4 regions of the Rhizobium sp. O111 genome follow, and region 2 is predicted to be linked to each of the others. Evidence: predicted binding sites of a transcription regulator. Region 2 holds the regulator's gene; each other region holds the start of a gene.
The links. The regulator PhoB, encoded in region 2, activates phosphate uptake and scavenging genes when phosphate is short. The targets are predictions, from matches to a motif close to TGTCATNNANCTGTCAT.
Positions count from the first base shown of each region.

Region 1: a site for PhoB is predicted at 1,630-1,646, ahead of pstS (phosphate ABC transporter substrate-binding protein PstS). Genes of this name have one in related genera too.
Region 3: a site for PhoB is predicted at 1,619-1,635, ahead of ppk2 (polyphosphate kinase 2). Genes of this name have one in related genera too.
Region 4: a site for PhoB is predicted at 2,143-2,159, ahead of ugpB (sn-glycerol-3-phosphate ABC transporter substrate-binding protein UgpB). Genes of this name have one in related genera too.

Region 1 is NZ_JBSHXL010000001.1:935,920-939,804, reverse strand. It holds gene pdxA (4-hydroxythreonine-4-phosphate dehydrogenase PdxA) at 1-621, shown strand, start outside; gene rsmA (16S rRNA (adenine(1518)-N(6)/adenine(1519)-N(6))-dimethyltransferase RsmA) at 621-1,448, shown strand; gene pstS (phosphate ABC transporter substrate-binding protein PstS) at 1,752-2,774, shown strand; gene pstC (phosphate ABC transporter permease subunit PstC) at 2,859-3,836, shown strand; gene pstA (phosphate ABC transporter permease PstA) at 3,839-3,885, shown strand, end outside.
Region 2 is NZ_JBSHXL010000001.1:142,346-146,230, forward strand. It holds gene pstB (phosphate ABC transporter ATP-binding protein PstB) at 1-384, shown strand, start outside; gene phoU (phosphate signaling complex protein PhoU) at 428-1,141, shown strand; gene phoB (phosphate regulon transcriptional regulator PhoB) at 1,178-1,861, shown strand; gene ACVTFQ_RS00720 (GcrA family cell cycle regulator) at 1,943-2,488, opposite strand; gene ACVTFQ_RS00725 (aspartate aminotransferase family protein) at 2,916-3,885, shown strand, end outside.
Region 3 is NZ_JBSHXL010000001.1:3,056,261-3,060,145, forward strand. It holds gene ACVTFQ_RS15385 (DoxX family protein) at 1-92, shown strand, start outside; gene ACVTFQ_RS15390 (DUF3422 family protein) at 247-1,551, shown strand; gene ppk2 (polyphosphate kinase 2) at 1,759-2,676, shown strand; partial or broken gene ACVTFQ_RS15400 (endonuclease domain-containing protein) at 2,731-2,838, shown strand; gene ACVTFQ_RS15405 (IS5 family transposase) at 2,868-3,885, shown strand, end outside.
Region 4 is NZ_JBSHXL010000001.1:3,919,842-3,923,726, reverse strand. It holds gene ugpA (sn-glycerol-3-phosphate ABC transporter permease UgpA) at 1-675, opposite strand, end outside; gene ugpB (sn-glycerol-3-phosphate ABC transporter substrate-binding protein UgpB) at 742-2,070, opposite strand; gene ACVTFQ_RS19580 (YraN family protein) at 2,194-2,577, opposite strand; gene rsmI (16S rRNA (cytidine(1402)-2'-O)-methyltransferase) at 2,567-3,427, opposite strand; gene ACVTFQ_RS19570 (hypothetical protein) at 3,484-3,657, opposite strand; gene dnaN (DNA polymerase III subunit beta) at 3,757-3,885, shown strand, end outside.

The DNA of each region.
Region 1 (3,885 bases), 790 kb from region 2:
CGTTTTCCCGGACATACCGAGTTTCTGGCTGAGCTTGCGAAACGTGCAACCGGCACGCCCGTGACACCCGTCATGATGCTCGCCGGGCCGAAGCTTCGCACGATCCCCGTCACAATCCACATCCCGATCAAGGATGTGCCTCAGGCGCTGACGGCGGAGCTGATCGTCGAGACCTGCCGGATCGCGCATGCCGATCTCGTCCAGCGCTTTGGCATCACCAATCCACGCCTCGCCGTCGCTGGCCTCAATCCGCATGCCGGCGAAGATGGCGCCATCGGCAAGGAAGATGCCAACGTCATCCACCCCGCGATCCAGTTCCTTCGCGCAGAAGGCATCGATGCGATCGGTCCCCTGCCCGCCGACACCATGTTCCACGACGAGGCGCGCGCGCGCTACGATGTGGCAGTCTGCATGTATCACGACCAGGCTCTGATCCCGGCAAAGGCGCTCGGCTTCGACGATGCCGTCAACGTGACGCTTGGCCTGCCCTTCATCCGCACATCGCCCGACCACGGCACGGCCTTCGGCATCGCCGGCAAGGGGCTGGCGCGCGAGAGCAGCCTGGTCGCCGCCCTGAAGCTTGCCGGGCATCTCGGTCGCGTTTCCAAGAGCAATTCCTGATGGCCGCACTCGACGGATTGCCGCCGCTGAGCGACGTCATCAGGCGGCATGGGCTGGATGCGCGCAAGGCGCTTGGGCAGAACTTCATTCTCGACCTCAACCTCACGCAGAAGGTGGCGCGTAACGCTGGCCCGCTCGAAGACGCGACGGTGTTCGAGGTCGGGCCTGGTCCCGGTGGCCTGACGCGGGCGATCCTTGCGCTCGGCGCCAAGAAGGTCATCGCCGTCGAGCGCGATCCGCGTTGTCTGCCGGCGCTGGCAGAAGTATCGGCGCATTATCCCGGCCGGCTTGAGGTTATCGAAGGCGACGCTTTGACCACCGATTTCGAGGCGCTGGCCCCCGAGGGACCGGTGAAGATCATCGCCAACCTTCCCTATAATGTCGGGACCCAGCTTCTGGTGAACTGGTTGCTGCCGAAGCAATGGCCGCCGTTCTGGCAATCGCTGACGCTGATGTTCCAGAAGGAAGTGGGCTTGCGTATCGTCGCTGACGAGGAAGACGATCACTACGGGCGTCTCGGCGTGCTCTGCGGTTGGCGTACGAACGCACACATGGCGTTCGACATCCCGCCGCAGGCCTTCACGCCTCCGCCGAAGGTAACCTCGACGGTGGTGCATCTGACGCCGAACGAGAACCCGATCCCCTGCTCCGTTGCCAATCTCGAAAAAGTGACCCAGGCGGCCTTCGGGCAGCGCCGAAAGATGCTGCGCCAGAGCCTGAAGCCGATCGGCGGCGAGAAACTGCTCGAGAAGGCCGGCATCGATCCGCAGAGACGTGCCGAGACGCTTTCGGTCGAGGAATTCTGCCTCCTGGCCAACAGCCTCTAATCCCTGCACACCTCATCAAAATCAACGCTAGCTTGCGCGGAGGCGGCGGTCTTCTATGCTGTTAAAACACTACAATTCCAGTCGTCTTGACTTGGGAAAACGAAGTATTTCCGCGCCCGGAAACCAAGTTTTTCTCGATGATCCGCTTTAACATCGCGTGAATGCGGTTTGCCTCATCGGCTGTCATGAAACTGTTATCTCTGGGGAATAGCCCGTTCCCGGCGAGACTCGTTGCGCAAGCAAACAAGTAGCCCCCTATTGATCTCGCCGTCATCTTTTCAGCTTTCAGGAAAGCGAACCCTTATGCGTACCAGCAGATTTTTGACGACCTGTTTCGGCATCGGCCTTGCGGCCGTCATGGCCGCCTCCGCTTCCGCCGCCGATATCACCGGCGCCGGCTCCACCTTCGTTTACCCGGTTCTCTCCAAGTGGTCGGCTGACTACAACAAGAAGACCGGCGACAAGCTGAACTATCAGTCGATCGGTTCTGGCGGCGGTATCGCTCAGATCAAGGCCGCAACGGTCGATTTCGGCGCCTCCGACAAGCCGCTTGAATCCAAGGAACTGACGGATGGCGGCTTCGGCCAGTTTCCGCTGGTTGTCGGCGGCATCGTTCCCGTCATCAACGTCAAGGGCATCAAGTCGGGCGAGCTGAAGCTCACCGGCAAGGTTCTGGCCGACATCTACCTCGGCAACGTCACCAAGTGGAACGACAAGGCCATTGCCGACCTGAACCCGGGCGTCAAGCTGCCGGATTCGCAGATCGCCGTCGTTCACCGCTCGGACGGTTCGGGCACCAGCTTCAACTGGACCAACTACTTTTCGAAGGTCAATGCCGACTGGAAGTCCAAGGTTGGTGAAGGCACCGCCGTCAACTGGCCCGTCGGCATCGGCGGCAAGGGCAACGAAGGCGTCGCAGCCTACGTCACGCGCGTGAAGGACTCGATCGGTTACGTCGAGTACGCCTATGCGCTGCAGAACAAGCTGCCCTACGTCCTGATCGAAAACGCTGCCGGCAAGTATCCGAAGCCGAACGCCGAGAGCTTCGCTGCTGCCGCTGCAAGCGCCGAGTGGGACAAGGCTCAGGACTTCAACCTGATCATGACCAACGCTCCTGGCGATAAGGCCTGGCCGGTCACGGCTACGACCTGGGCAATCATGTACAAGCAGGCCAAGGACGAAGCTCGCTCCAAGGCTGCCTTCGAGTTCTTCAAGTGGGCGCTTGAGAACGGCCAGAAGCAGGCTTCCTCGCTCGACTACGTTCCGCTTCCCGATAGCCTCGTGAAGCAGATCGAAGCCTACTGGACCGCCCAGTTCAAGGGTTGATCCCCACACTGTCGAAACGGTCGGAGAGTTCTGCTTTCCGGCCGGCTTAACTTTGATTGCCCCTCAAAGATTAGAGAACAGACAATGAGCCAAGTTTTGGCATCGCAGCGCGCCGAAAGTGTCGGCGTGAAGCGTCGCCATGGCGCGACCGGCGACATGGTATTTTCTGCGATCGTGCTGTGCTGCGGCATGTTCGTACTGATTGCACTTCTGGCAGCGACCTTTTCCATGGGGTGGGGCGGCCTTCTTGCCTTCCGCACCTTCGGCCTGGAATTCCTCTACGGCACCGAATGGGATCCCGTCGCACAGAAATTCGCCGGCCTCGTGCCGATCTACGGAACGCTGGTCACCTCGGCGCTGGCGATGATCATCGGTGTCCCCATCAGCCTCGGCATCGCGGTGTTCGTCACCGAAGTGGCGCCACGCTGGGCGCGCGGACCGATCGGCGGCGCCATCGAGCTGCTCGCCGGCATTCCGAGCATCATCTACGGCATGTGGGGCCTTTTCACCTTCGCCCCCTTCATGTCCGATTATATCCAGCCTGTCCTGATCGACTGGCTCGGTCCGCTGCCTGTCATCGGTGCGCTGTTTTCTGGTGCACCCATGGGGATCGGCATGCTGACGTCGGGCATCGTGCTCGCCATCATGATCATCCCCTATATCGCTTCGGTGATGCGCGACGTCTTCCTCGTCGTGCCCGCACAGCTGAAGGAATCGGCATACGCGCTCGGCTCGACCAAATGGGAGGTCGTGCGCGATATCGTCATTCCCCACACGCGCACGGCCGTCGTCGGCGGCATCTTCCTCGGCCTCGGCCGCGCGCTCGGCGAGACCATGGCCGTCACCTTCGTGCTCGGGAATACCCACAATATCGCGATCTCGCTGATGGAACCCGGCAACTCGATCGCCGCGGCCATCGCCAACGAGTTCACCGAGGCCGACACGGATCTCTATCTGTCGTCGCTGATCGGCCTCGGCTTCATCCTCTTCGTGGTCACCTTCATCGTTCTGGCGGCCGCCAAGCTGATGCTGCTCCGGATCGCCAGGCAGAAGGGAGAATAATCATGACGACATCCAACTCCCTTTACCGCTACCGGCAGATCAAGAGCGC
Region 2 (3,885 bases):
GAGCAGAGCCTGCAGCGCGCCGGCCTGTGGAACGAGGTCAAGGACCGCGTGCATGAAGGCGGCACCGGCCTGTCGGGTGGTCAGCAGCAGCGTCTGTGCATCGCCCGCGCGATTGCTGTCAGCCCCGAAGTCATCCTCATGGACGAGCCCTGCTCAGCGCTTGACCCGATCGCGACCGCCAAGGTCGAGGAGCTCATCCACGAGCTGCGCGAAGCCTACACGATCGTCATCGTCACGCACTCGATGCAGCAGGCAGCACGCGTTTCGCAGCGCACCGCCATGTTCCACCTCGGCAACCTCGTCGAGGAGAACGATACCGACAAGATGTTCACCAACCCGGATGATCCGCGCACCCAGGATTACATCATGGGCCGCTTCGGCTGATCTCCGAAACCGGTAAACCTCAGGACATTCAAGGATAAGCCCCATGGCATCGACACATATCTATTCCGCCTATGACGATGATCTCAAGTTCCTGACGCGCCGCATCTCCGAAATGGGCGGCCTCGCGGAACAGATGGTCGGCGACGCTGTTCGCGCGCTCGTCAACGGCGACACTTCGCTCGCCCAGAAGGTCATCTCCGACGACGTGATCCTCGATCACGCCGAGCGCGAGATCGGCGAAAAGGCGATCATCACCATCGCCCGCCGCCAGCCGATGGCCGCCGACCTTCGCGAAATCATGGGCTCGATCCGCATCGCGGCCGATCTCGAGCGCGTCGGCGATCTCGGCAAGAACACTGCCAAGCGCGTCATCGCTGTCCAGAGCACGGGCGTTCCGCGCAAGCTCGCTCGTGGCCTCGAGCATCTTTCCGAACTGGCGCTTGTCCAGCTCAAGGAAGTTCTCGACGTCTACACCAGCCGCGTTGCCGACCGCGCCAAGTCGATCCGCGAGCGCGACGAGGAAATCGACGCGATGTACACCTCGCTGTTCCGCGAGATGCTGACCTACATGATGGAAGATCCGCGCAACATCACCAGCTGCACGCATCTTCTCTTCTGCGCCAAGAACATCGAGCGCATCGGCGACCACGCCACCAACATCGCAGAGACCATCTACTACATGGCTACCGGCGCCCAGCCGGAAGGCGAGCGTCCGAAGGACGACACCGCCAACACCGTCGGCGCGGTCACGGAATAAGCGTTCCGGACCCACGCCCCCAGGAGACCGAGACGAATGATCCCAAGAGTAGCAGTCGTTGAAGACGAAGAAGCACTGAGCGTGCTTCTTCGCTATAACCTCGAGGCCGAAGGCTTCGAAGTCGATACCATCCTTCGCGGTGACGAGGCCGAAATCCGGCTGCAGGAACGCACGCCCGACCTGTTGATCCTCGATTGGATGCTGCCCGGCGTTTCCGGCATCGAGCTGTGCCGTCGCCTGCGCATGCGCCCGGAGACCGAGCGCCTGCCGATCATCATGCTGACCGCCCGTGGCGAGGAAAGCGAACGTGTTCGCGGCCTGTCGACCGGCGCCGACGACTATGTCGTCAAGCCGTTCTCGACGCCTGAGCTCGTCGCCCGCGTCAAGGCGATGCTGCGCCGCGCCAAGCCGGAAGTGCTCTCCTCGCTGCTGAAGTGCGGCGATATCGAGCTCGATCGCGAAACCCACCGCGTTCACCGCAAGAGCCGCGAAGTCCGCCTGGGACCGACCGAATTCCGCCTTCTGGAATTCCTGATGTCGTCGCCCGGCCGTGTCTTCTCCCGCTCGCAGCTGCTCGATGGCGTCTGGGGCCATGACATCTATGTCGACGAACGCACCGTCGACGTACACGTCGGCCGCCTGCGCAAGGCGCTCAACTTCTCGAACATGCAAGATGTCATCCGCACCGTTCGCGGCGCCGGCTATTCGATGGAAGCGTAAGGCGCTTCCATTTCATCCGATCCAACGAAAAACGGGCCCGCAAGGGCCCGTTTTCTTTTGTTCCTTATCCGGCTTTCCGGGTCATGCGACCCGGTTGGCTGCCTTGCGGCGCTCGTTGACCGGCTGGTAGGCCATGCGCTGGTGATAGGTGCAGTATGGCGAGTTGTCAGGGGATTCGCAGCCGCAGAAGTGGAAGTCATCCGTCAGCGGATCGCCGACCGGCCACTTGCACGTACGCTCGGTCAGTTCCGTGAGGCCGAGGCGGCGCGAGATCGGAACGACAACGTTGGAAGCGGGACGGTAACGGACTTCCTCGATCGCATCGATATCCATCTCTTCCTTGAGAGCCACTGCGCCCTGCGGGCGGGCAACGGCGCGGCTTGGCGAGATGCGTGCGGAATTGAAGTTGCTGGCGGGGCGGGGCGTCGAAACCGCCGGGCGCTTCGGTGCTCTGGTCGCCGTCGTCGTGCCGCCGGCCTTGGCGCGGCCAGGCAGGTTCAGACGGTGGACCTTGCCGATGACGGCGTTGCGGCTTACACCGCCAAGTTGTGCCGCAATCTGGCTGGCGCTCAGGCCTTCGGCCCAAAGCTTCTTCAGTCTTTCAACGCGCTCGTCTGTCCAGTTCATGCCCTGTCTCCGCCTTATTGCGTTGGTGTAGGCAGAATCCCTCACCCATGGCACGGACGTGTCCGGACCAAGAAACGCTTGCTCGATTTTGGTGACTAGTTCCGCCGCATGCAGTCTAGTAATTGAGTTTTAACCTAGAGTGAGGGCGACTCCGTGACAAGAGTCGGTTGAATCGCGGCGAATCGATTTCTCGGTTTTCCCCAACTTGCTGGGTGGTAGAGTCATTTCTGCAACATTAGCTGTTGATAGCTCGCCGGCGCCCTGATGCTTGCTTGACGCATGCGACAAAAGCTCAGTTTTGTTGACATCGCACTGCGAAAAGACAATAGTGCCCCTCGCCGCCGAAAGGCGGCATTTTTCATTTCCGGGCACCCGCTTTTTAGCCGGAGTCCGGGCGATTATTGAGCGAATGACAGGAGATCGCGCCATGGCTGAAGCCGCGCCGCTTTATGATACCTACTCTCGTGCCCCGCTGCGGTTCGAGCGAGGAGAGGGCGTGTGGCTGATCACCGAAACTGGCGAGCGATATCTCGATTTCGGCGCGGGCGTTGCCGTGACCTCTGTCGGCCATAGCCACCCGCATGTCGTCGGAGCACTGAAGGATCAGGCCGATAAGGTCTGGCACCTTTCCAACATTTACGAGATCCCCGGTCAGGAGCGTCTCGCCAAGCGGCTGACGGATGCAACCTTCGCGGATAAGGTGTTCTTCACCAACTCCGGCGCCGAAGCGCTGGAATGCGCGATCAAGACCGCGCGTCGCTACCAGTATTCGAAGGGTCATCCCGAGCGCTTCCACATCATCACCTTTGAAGGCGCCTTCCACGGTCGCACGCTGGCGACGATCGCCGCCGGCGGCCAGGAGAAGTATCTGGAAGGCTTCGGCCCCAAGGCGCCCGGTTTCGACCAGGTTCCCTTCGGTGATATCGAGGCCGTTCGCGCCGCCATCACCGATGCCACGGCCGGTATCCTGATCGAACCGGTACAGGGCGAGGGCGGTATCCGCCCTGCGACTGTGGAGTTCATGAAGGCTTTGCGTCAGCTTTGCGATGAAAACGGCCTGCTTCTGATCCTCGACGAGGTTCAGACCGGCGTCGGCCGTACAGGCAAGCTCTTTGCTTATGAGCGGTTGGGCGTAACGCCGGACATTCTCGCCGCCGCCAAGGGCATCGGCGGTGGTTTCCCACTCGGCGCCTGCCTGGCAACTGCTGAAGCTGCCTCCGGCATGAAGGCCGGCACCCATGGCTCGACCTATGGCGGCAACCCGCTCGCCATGGCCGTCGGCAATGCCGTGCTCGACGTGATCCTCGAGGAAGGCTTCCTGCAGCACGTCAGCGACGTCGCACTCGTCTTCCGCCAGGGTCTCGCATCGCTGAAGGATCGTTTCCCCGATGTGATCG
Region 3 (3,885 bases), 2.9 Mb from region 2:
ATCTGCCGCGCCTCGCCCTGCAGCCGGTCATCGTCTGGTGGGCGCTGCTTGCCGGCAAGGTGACGCGCTGGCCATTGCCGGCTTCGCACTGACCTCGGCCCAGCGGACGGAGCTGAAACGGCTCGACACGGCGCGATTGGCCGGCGCATGATCGTTCTGCGTCAAACCGCCACGTCGTACGCGCCGGGCCATTTGATAATAGCCAAGGGAAGAACTGGCCGTGGGGGCACAGTCAGGAGGCAAGATTTGTCGAAGCGTAGCTTTTCGTTTCCCGTAGCCGATGTCCGGGCCCGCGCGCTCGGTGAAATCCATTCGCGCCCCTATACGCTGATCCCCGTTTCCCGCGTCATCTTCCAGGTCGCCTTCCTGACCGAAGCCAACTTCGCCGCCGATCAGGCGATCCTGAAGGCGCTCTCGCTTGCCCAGGGTGTTCCGGCACCCGCCGCCGACACCAGCCACCACACGATGAGCTGGGGCAGCGGCACGCTGCGCTGGGAGCGCCACACGGAATTCTCGACCTATTTCTGGGACACACCCGCACCGGCGGAATTCGGCGCCGAGATCCCCATCAATCCCTTCGGCGCCAGCTTCGCGGCACCGGGCGCCTTCATCTCGGGCGTTCGCATCGAGATTCGCCCCGATAGCGAGGATGTCGCCGACGTCATCGCCAATTTCGACCCGACCAGCCTCTGTCAGAGCATGGTGGCCGACAGCCAGGCGACCGTGATCACCGATTTCCGCCAGGACGGCGATGGCCTGACCAAGTTCCTGGTGCTCGACCATGGCATGACGGACGGCGCCCGCGGCATGCTCGCCCAGCGCCTGCTCGATATCGAGACCTATAGAACGCTGGCGATGATGGGCCTGCCGCTGGCGCAGACATTGTCGCCCGAGATCCGCCAGATCGAGACGAGCTTCACCGCCATCACGCAGGGCATGAAGCAGCATGCACGCGCCGAGGCAGACACTACGCTATCGGAGATCACCCGCCTCGCCGCCGAGCTCGAGGCCAATGCTGCCCTTAGCCTCTATCGCTTCGGCGCCAGCCGCGCCTATTACAACATCGTGCTCGAGCGCGTCGCCATGCTGGCCGAAAAGGCGCTCCCCGGCAACGAAACCCTCGGCGCCTTCCTGCAGCGTCGGCTGGCGCCCGCCATGCGCACCTGCCAGTCGGTCGAGGAACGGCAGGCCGACCTGTCGCGCAAGCTCGCCCGCGCAACGGCCCTCCTGCGCAGCTGGATCGATGTCGAATTGGAAAAATTCAACACCGAGATCCTGGCCTCGATGGATAAGCGCGCGCATCTGCAGCTGCGCCTGCAGCAGACGGTCGAAGGCCTGTCGGTCGCCGCCATCTCCTATTACGTCATCGGCCTCGTCGGCTATCTCGCCAAGCTTCTGCATGGCGTCGGCGTCGAGATCGCGCCGGAGACGCTGACCGGTGCGGCCGTGCCCCTCGTCGTCCTCGGCGTCTGGCTCACGGTGCGCCGCATTCGCAGCAAGCACAGCGACGACCACGTCAAAGAGGCCAACCGCCCCGACGCGCTGAGCTGATCCCAAGGCCCGACAGCACGCTCACCTGCCGATCTCTTTCCGCACGCATCTCCGCGTCCGCCCGAAGCGTCATATATCCTTCATGACACGCTGCTTATTTGGCGCCATGAGTGGCCTTGCCGTGCGTGCTTTCATGATATCGTCATGCGGCGCAAAGCCAGGCAGCTCCGCAAGCGTCCGAAGCGACAAATCTGAACAGGGATCGAGATGACCACCATGAGAGGCACGCCTTCAACCGACTGGCTCGAGGCCGAACTGGCCGATACGCTGGATGAAGACTACGAGCTCGAGCTCTCCGAGCCGGCGCTGTCCGAGGAAATCCGCAAGATCTACCGCAAGGCGCATCCGCCATCGATGCCGCGCATCGAGTATTTCCGTTCGCTGATCGCGCTGCAGTCCGAGTTGATCCGCCTGCAGGATTGGGTCACCTATCACAAGGAAAAGGTGGTCGTTATCTTCGAAGGTCGCGATTCCGCCGGCAAGGGCGGCGTCATCAAGCGCATCACCCAGCGCCTCAACCCGCGTGTCGCCCGCGTCGTGGCGCTTCCGGCACCATCGGACCGCGAGAAGTCGCAGTGGTATTTCCAGCGCTACGTCCCGCATCTGCCTGCTGGCGGCGAGATCGTGCTCTTCGACCGCTCCTGGTACAACCGCTCCGGCGTCGAGCGCGTCATGGGCTTTGCCGACGAGGATCAGGTCGAGCAGTTCTTCAACGACGTGCCCGAATTCGAGCGCATGCTGGTCCGCTCTGGCATCCGCCTCGTCAAATACTGGTTCTCGATCACCGACGAAGAACAGCAGCTACGCTTCCTCGTGCGCATCCACGATCCACTGAAGCAGTGGAAGCTGTCGCCGATGGACCTGCAGTCGCGCATCCGCTGGGAGGCCTACACCAAGGCCAAGGAAGAAACCTTCGCCCGCACCAACATCCCGGAAGCCCCGTGGCACATCGTCGAGGGCAACGACAAGAAGCGCGCCCGCCTGAACTGCATCGACCATCTGCTGTCGCAGTTCCCCTACGAGGACGTGCCGCACGAGGAGATCGCCCTGCCCGAGCGCGTGTTCAACCCGGATTACGAACGCAAGGTTCTGCCACCGGAGCTGTACGTTCCGTCGAAGTATTGATTGGAAACGTCGGCGGGTCTGTTGTTGATTGAGTAGAACCGCTGGGCGGGTGAGGCCCCCTCATCCGACCCTTCGGGCCACCTTCTCCCCGCGGGGGAGAAGGGAAGATGGAGCGAGCGGCCCGCAACGAGTCTCTTCTCCCCCACGGGAGCCGTTGCAAAATCTCACCGTTGTGATTCTCTGTCTTAGCGATGAGCGGAGATGATGCGATGTCGGTTCGGGATGGTGGCCAGTTCAGTTTCGCCGATGCGTTGATCCCTCAGGGCAAAGGGTCGGGTCGGCTGGACAAGTTGTCGTCGCTGGTGAGGTGGTACCGTTTCGAGAAGCACCTTGCGCGGCTGCGTGATGACACGGGCAAGGGCGCCGGTCGGCCCGCTTATAGACCGCTGGTGATGTTCAAGGCGCTGCTTCTGCAGTCGCTATACGGCCTCTCGGACATGGAGCTTGAGGAAGCGTTGTGCGACCGGTTGTCGTTCAAGCGTTTCGTCGGCCTTGCTCTGGATGAAGCTTTTCCGGATCACTCAACGCTGTGCCGATTTCGCAACCTTTTGATCAGCGAAGCGCTGCTGGACAAGCTGTTTGCCGAGCTCGACCGGCAGTTGGATGCCGCCGGTCTGATCCTGCGGCGTGGCACGATGCTGGATGCGACGGTGATCGAGACGACGGCGGCCCGCCCGCCTCGCGGTCGCAATGGCGACCTTGATGCCAATGCCAATCTCGATGCCGACGCGTCCGGTTCGGACGGGGACGAGCCGGGCGAGCGGTTGCCGCGTCAGGCACCGAGCGATCCGGATGCGCGGTTCACGCAGCGCAAGGGCAAGGCAGGTTCGGCCTATGGTTACAAGGCTCATGTCGGGGTCGATGAAGGATCCGGCCTGATCCTGAGGGTCGTGACCACGCCGGCCAATGTCAACGACACCGTCGTCGCCGACCTTCTGATTACCGGCGACGAATCCTGCGTGCTGGCCGACAGCGCCTATCATACCCATGCACGCGAGAAGGCCCTGAGGAGCCAGGGCATCAAGCCGCGGCTGATGCGCCGGCCCAACCGGCATCACCGCGTCCTGCCGCCAAGGCTTGCCCGCCTCAACCGGATGATATCGAAACGTCGTGCGGCCGTTGAGACGACCTTCGCCACGCTCAAGCATCGCATGGGCCTCGGGCTGATCCGTTATCGCGGGCTCGTCAAGGCGCGGGCCCAGGTGCTGA
Region 4 (3,885 bases), 3.8 Mb from region 2:
ATAGGTGATGTTGATGACCGCCAGGAAGAAGGTGGTCGGCGACAGCAGCGGGAAGACCACCGTCCAGAAGCGCTTGATGGGACCGGCGCCATCGATCGCGGCGGCTTCGGTCAGCGAATGCGGCACGGATTGGAGGCCGGCGACGAAGAACAGGAAATTGTAGGAGATCTGCTTCCAGGCGGCGGCGATGATGATCAGGATCATCGCGTTGTTCGGGTTCAGGCGATGGTTCCAGCTGTAGCCGAAATGTTCCAGCACATAGGGAATGATGCCGACGCTGGGGTTGAACATGAACCACCAGAGCAGGCCGGATGCGGCCGGCGCAACGGCATAGGGCCAGACCAGAAGCGTCGTATAGAAGCGCTGCGAGCGGATCACGCGGTTGACGCAGATCGCGAAGAGCAGCGACAGCCCCATCGACAGCACGGTGACACCGATCGAAAAGACGAAGGTGACGGTCAGCGAATTCAGATAATCCGGATCATGCAGCAAGCGCGTGTAGTTCGCCAAACCGACGAAGGTGTCCTTCAGACCGAAGGGATCCTGGCGCAGGAAGGACTGCCATACGGCCTGAACCGCCGGCCACACGAAGAAGACGATCGTGATGAGCAGCTGCGGCGCGATCAGGAGATAAGGCAGGAGACGGCTTTGGAAGACAGTGCGTTTGGTTTGCATGCATGACCCCTCAAGGAAAATGCCCTCCCCGGACGGGCCGGAGAGGGCTGACGGAGGGAGCGACCCTTAGTTGGAATTCGCGGCTTCGAATTCGCGCAGCTTGGCATTGCCCTGCTTTGCGGCTTCGTCGAGCGCTTCCTGACCGGTCTTCTTGCCGTTGAGAACGGCTTCGAACTGCTGGTCGATGACGTCGCGGATCTGCGTCAGGTTGCCGAAGCGAACGCCCTTGGAGTTTTCGGACGGCGTGCCGCGCATGATCTGCTTGATGGCGATGTCAGAACCGGCGTTCTTTTCGTAGTAGCCCTGCTTCTGACCAAGCTCGTAAGCAGCGTTGGTGATCGGCAGGTAGCCAGTGAACTGGTGCCAATCGGCCTGGACTTCAGGCTGCGACAGGTAGGTGAAGAACTTGGCGGCGCCCTTGTAGACAGCCTTGTCCTTCTGACCGTTCAGAACCCACAGCGTTGCGCCGCCGATGATCGAGTTCTTCGGATCCTGCGTGACCGTGTCGTCGTAAGGCATCGGTGCGAAGCCGACCTTGAAGTCCTTGGCGTTGTTGATGACGCCGGCGCGCGAAGCGGACGAGTTCATGTAGGCAGCGCACTGCTGCGAGTAGAAGAGCGGAGCAGCGTCGGCACCGGCGCTCGGGCCGCCGTACTTGTAGACGCCTTCATCCTGCCAGGTCTTCAGGTGATCCCAGAACTTGGCCTGGTTCGGACCATTGAAGGTGAACTCGGCGTTCATGCCGCCGAAGCCGTTCTGCTGGGTGCCGTAAGGCAGGTTCTGGATGGCGGAGTAGTTTTCCAGGCCAACCCAGGTCGCGCCGTAGGACATGGTGAAGCCGCACTTGGCAGCGCCGGAAGAGACGATCTTCTTGCCCATTTCGGCAAGCTCGGCCCAGGTCTTCGGAGCGACTTCAGGATCGAGGCCGGCCTTCTGGAAGACGTCCTTGTTGTAGTAGAGGATCGGGGTCGACGAGTTGAACGGCATCGACAGGATGTTGCCCTCAGCGTCGGAATAGTAGCCGACGACAGGCGCCAGGAACTTCGACGGATCCCAAGGCTCACCCTCGTCCTTCATCAGCTGGTAGACCGGGTAGACGGCGCCCTTGGCGGCCATCATGGTGCCGGTGCCGACTTCGAAAACCTGAACGATGGCGGGCTGCTGGCCGGCGCGGAAAGCGGCGATAGCGGCCGTCAGCGTCTCGGGATAGGTGCCCTTATAGACAGGAACGATCTTGTATTCGCTCTGGCTATCGTTGAACTTCTGGGCAACTTCCTCGAGCTTCTTGCCAAGCTCGCCACCCATGGCGTGCCACCAGGTCACTTCGGTTGCAGCGAAGGACGCGGAAGCGGACAAAGCAACCGCAGCAGCGGCCAATGAAATCGACTTAAACATGAAAAACCCTCTCCACCATTGTTGGCGTGAGGACGCAATAGAGGCCTATTGTGACACCTCCTTAACGCTTTCATGACAGGCCGATTACAAATTCCGAAAATGTTAACCGACTAACGAAAGCAATCAGAACGCATCGCGCAAATGGACGGGCCATCGCCCGGGCAAGATGGCGACGATGTCGTAGCGTTGAGACAGGCGGGCCTGGTCGCGCTGGCGGGAGAGCCAGAGATCGCTAGCGCCACGGATGCGGGTTTGCGCGAGAAGCGACACGGAATCGACGGCCGCGCCCTCGTCGCGACGCGCCTTCACCTCGACGAAGACAGCCAGATCGCCCTTGCGGGCAATGATGTCGATCTCGCCCAGCCGCGTGCGGTAGCGCAGCGCGACGATGCGGTAGCCCTTGAGAATGAGATAGAAAGCGGCGATGTATTCGGAGACATGGCCCCGACGCAGTGCCTCGCGGCGAAGACCCTTTTGATGCGGGTCAGAAGCGTCGTTACCTGACATCGCCCGCCTTTCGGTCGAGCAGGCGCTGGTAGAGCTCCTTGCGGGGGAGACCGGTGATGCGGGCGGCCTCGGCGGCGGCCTTGGCGGTCGGCAGGGTCTGCGAGAGGTCGGCCAGGATGGCGTCGATGTCCGTTTCCTCGATGGCGCGCTCCGGCGCCGGGCCGATGACGAGGACGATCTCGCCTTTGACATTGTCGACATCGGCATAGTGAGCGGCAAGCTCGGCGAGCGTGCCTCGGCGGAACTCCTCGTAGCTCTTGGTGAGCTCGCGGCAGACGGAGGCCGGGCGATCGCCGCCGAGAACGTCGGCGGCGGCAATGAGCGTGGCGCCGATGCGGTGCGGGGATTCGAAGAACATCAGTGTCGCCGGCGTGGCGGCGAATTCAGACAGCCGGTCGCGGCGGGCCTTGTCCTTGGTCGGCAGGAAACCGGCGAAGAGGAAGGCATCGTTCGGAAGGCCGGAGCCGACAAGGGCTGCCAGCGGCGCCGAGGCGCCCGGGATCGGGATCACCCGATAGCCGGCTTCTATCGCCGATTGCGCCAGACGGTAACCGGGGTCGGAGACCAGCGGCGTGCCGGCATCGGAGACCAGCGCCACGGACTTGCCGGCTTCAAGCGCTGCAAGCAGGCGGGGCCCGGCTTCATCGGCATTGTGTTCGTGGTAGGCGTAGGGGCGGTTCTGGATGCCGTAGCGATCGAGCAGCACGCGGGTGACGCGGGTGTCCTCGCAGGCGAGCACATCGGCGCCGGCCAGCGTTTCCAGCGCGCGCAGCGTTATGTCGCCGAGATTGCCGATCGGCGTCGCGACGAGATAGAGGCCGGGCTCCTGCGGGCGGGCGGGAACGGCCATGTTGTGCAGGCGGAAGCTGCGCTGCCTGCCGCCCTCTGTCGTCGTCTCGTCATTGCTCAAGATATGTCTGCCCTTTCTGGCTTCCGGCCTTTATGGGCGACACCTTTCTCTTCGGCAAGGGGCAGGACTTCGCCGGTAACGGTGATTTCTGTGAGCATCCGCAGCGAAAATGGCAATTGCTGAGGCAGCGACCTTTGCGCCTCTTGCATTCGTCCGCAAAATTCTGCCATTTTGCGCGTCCAATCCTCCGATCCCAGCTTTTGGGAAAGGCATTATTCAGGCGTGTTCAAGCGCGCCCGGGCAGTAACGGTCGAAAGCGGTAGCATCCCATGCGTATTACTATTGAGCGGTCCAACCTTTTGAAGTCGCTGAACCACGTTCACCGCGTGGTTGAACGCCGCAACACGATCCCGATCCTGTCGAACATCCTGCTGCGCGCCGATGGCCAGAACCTCGAC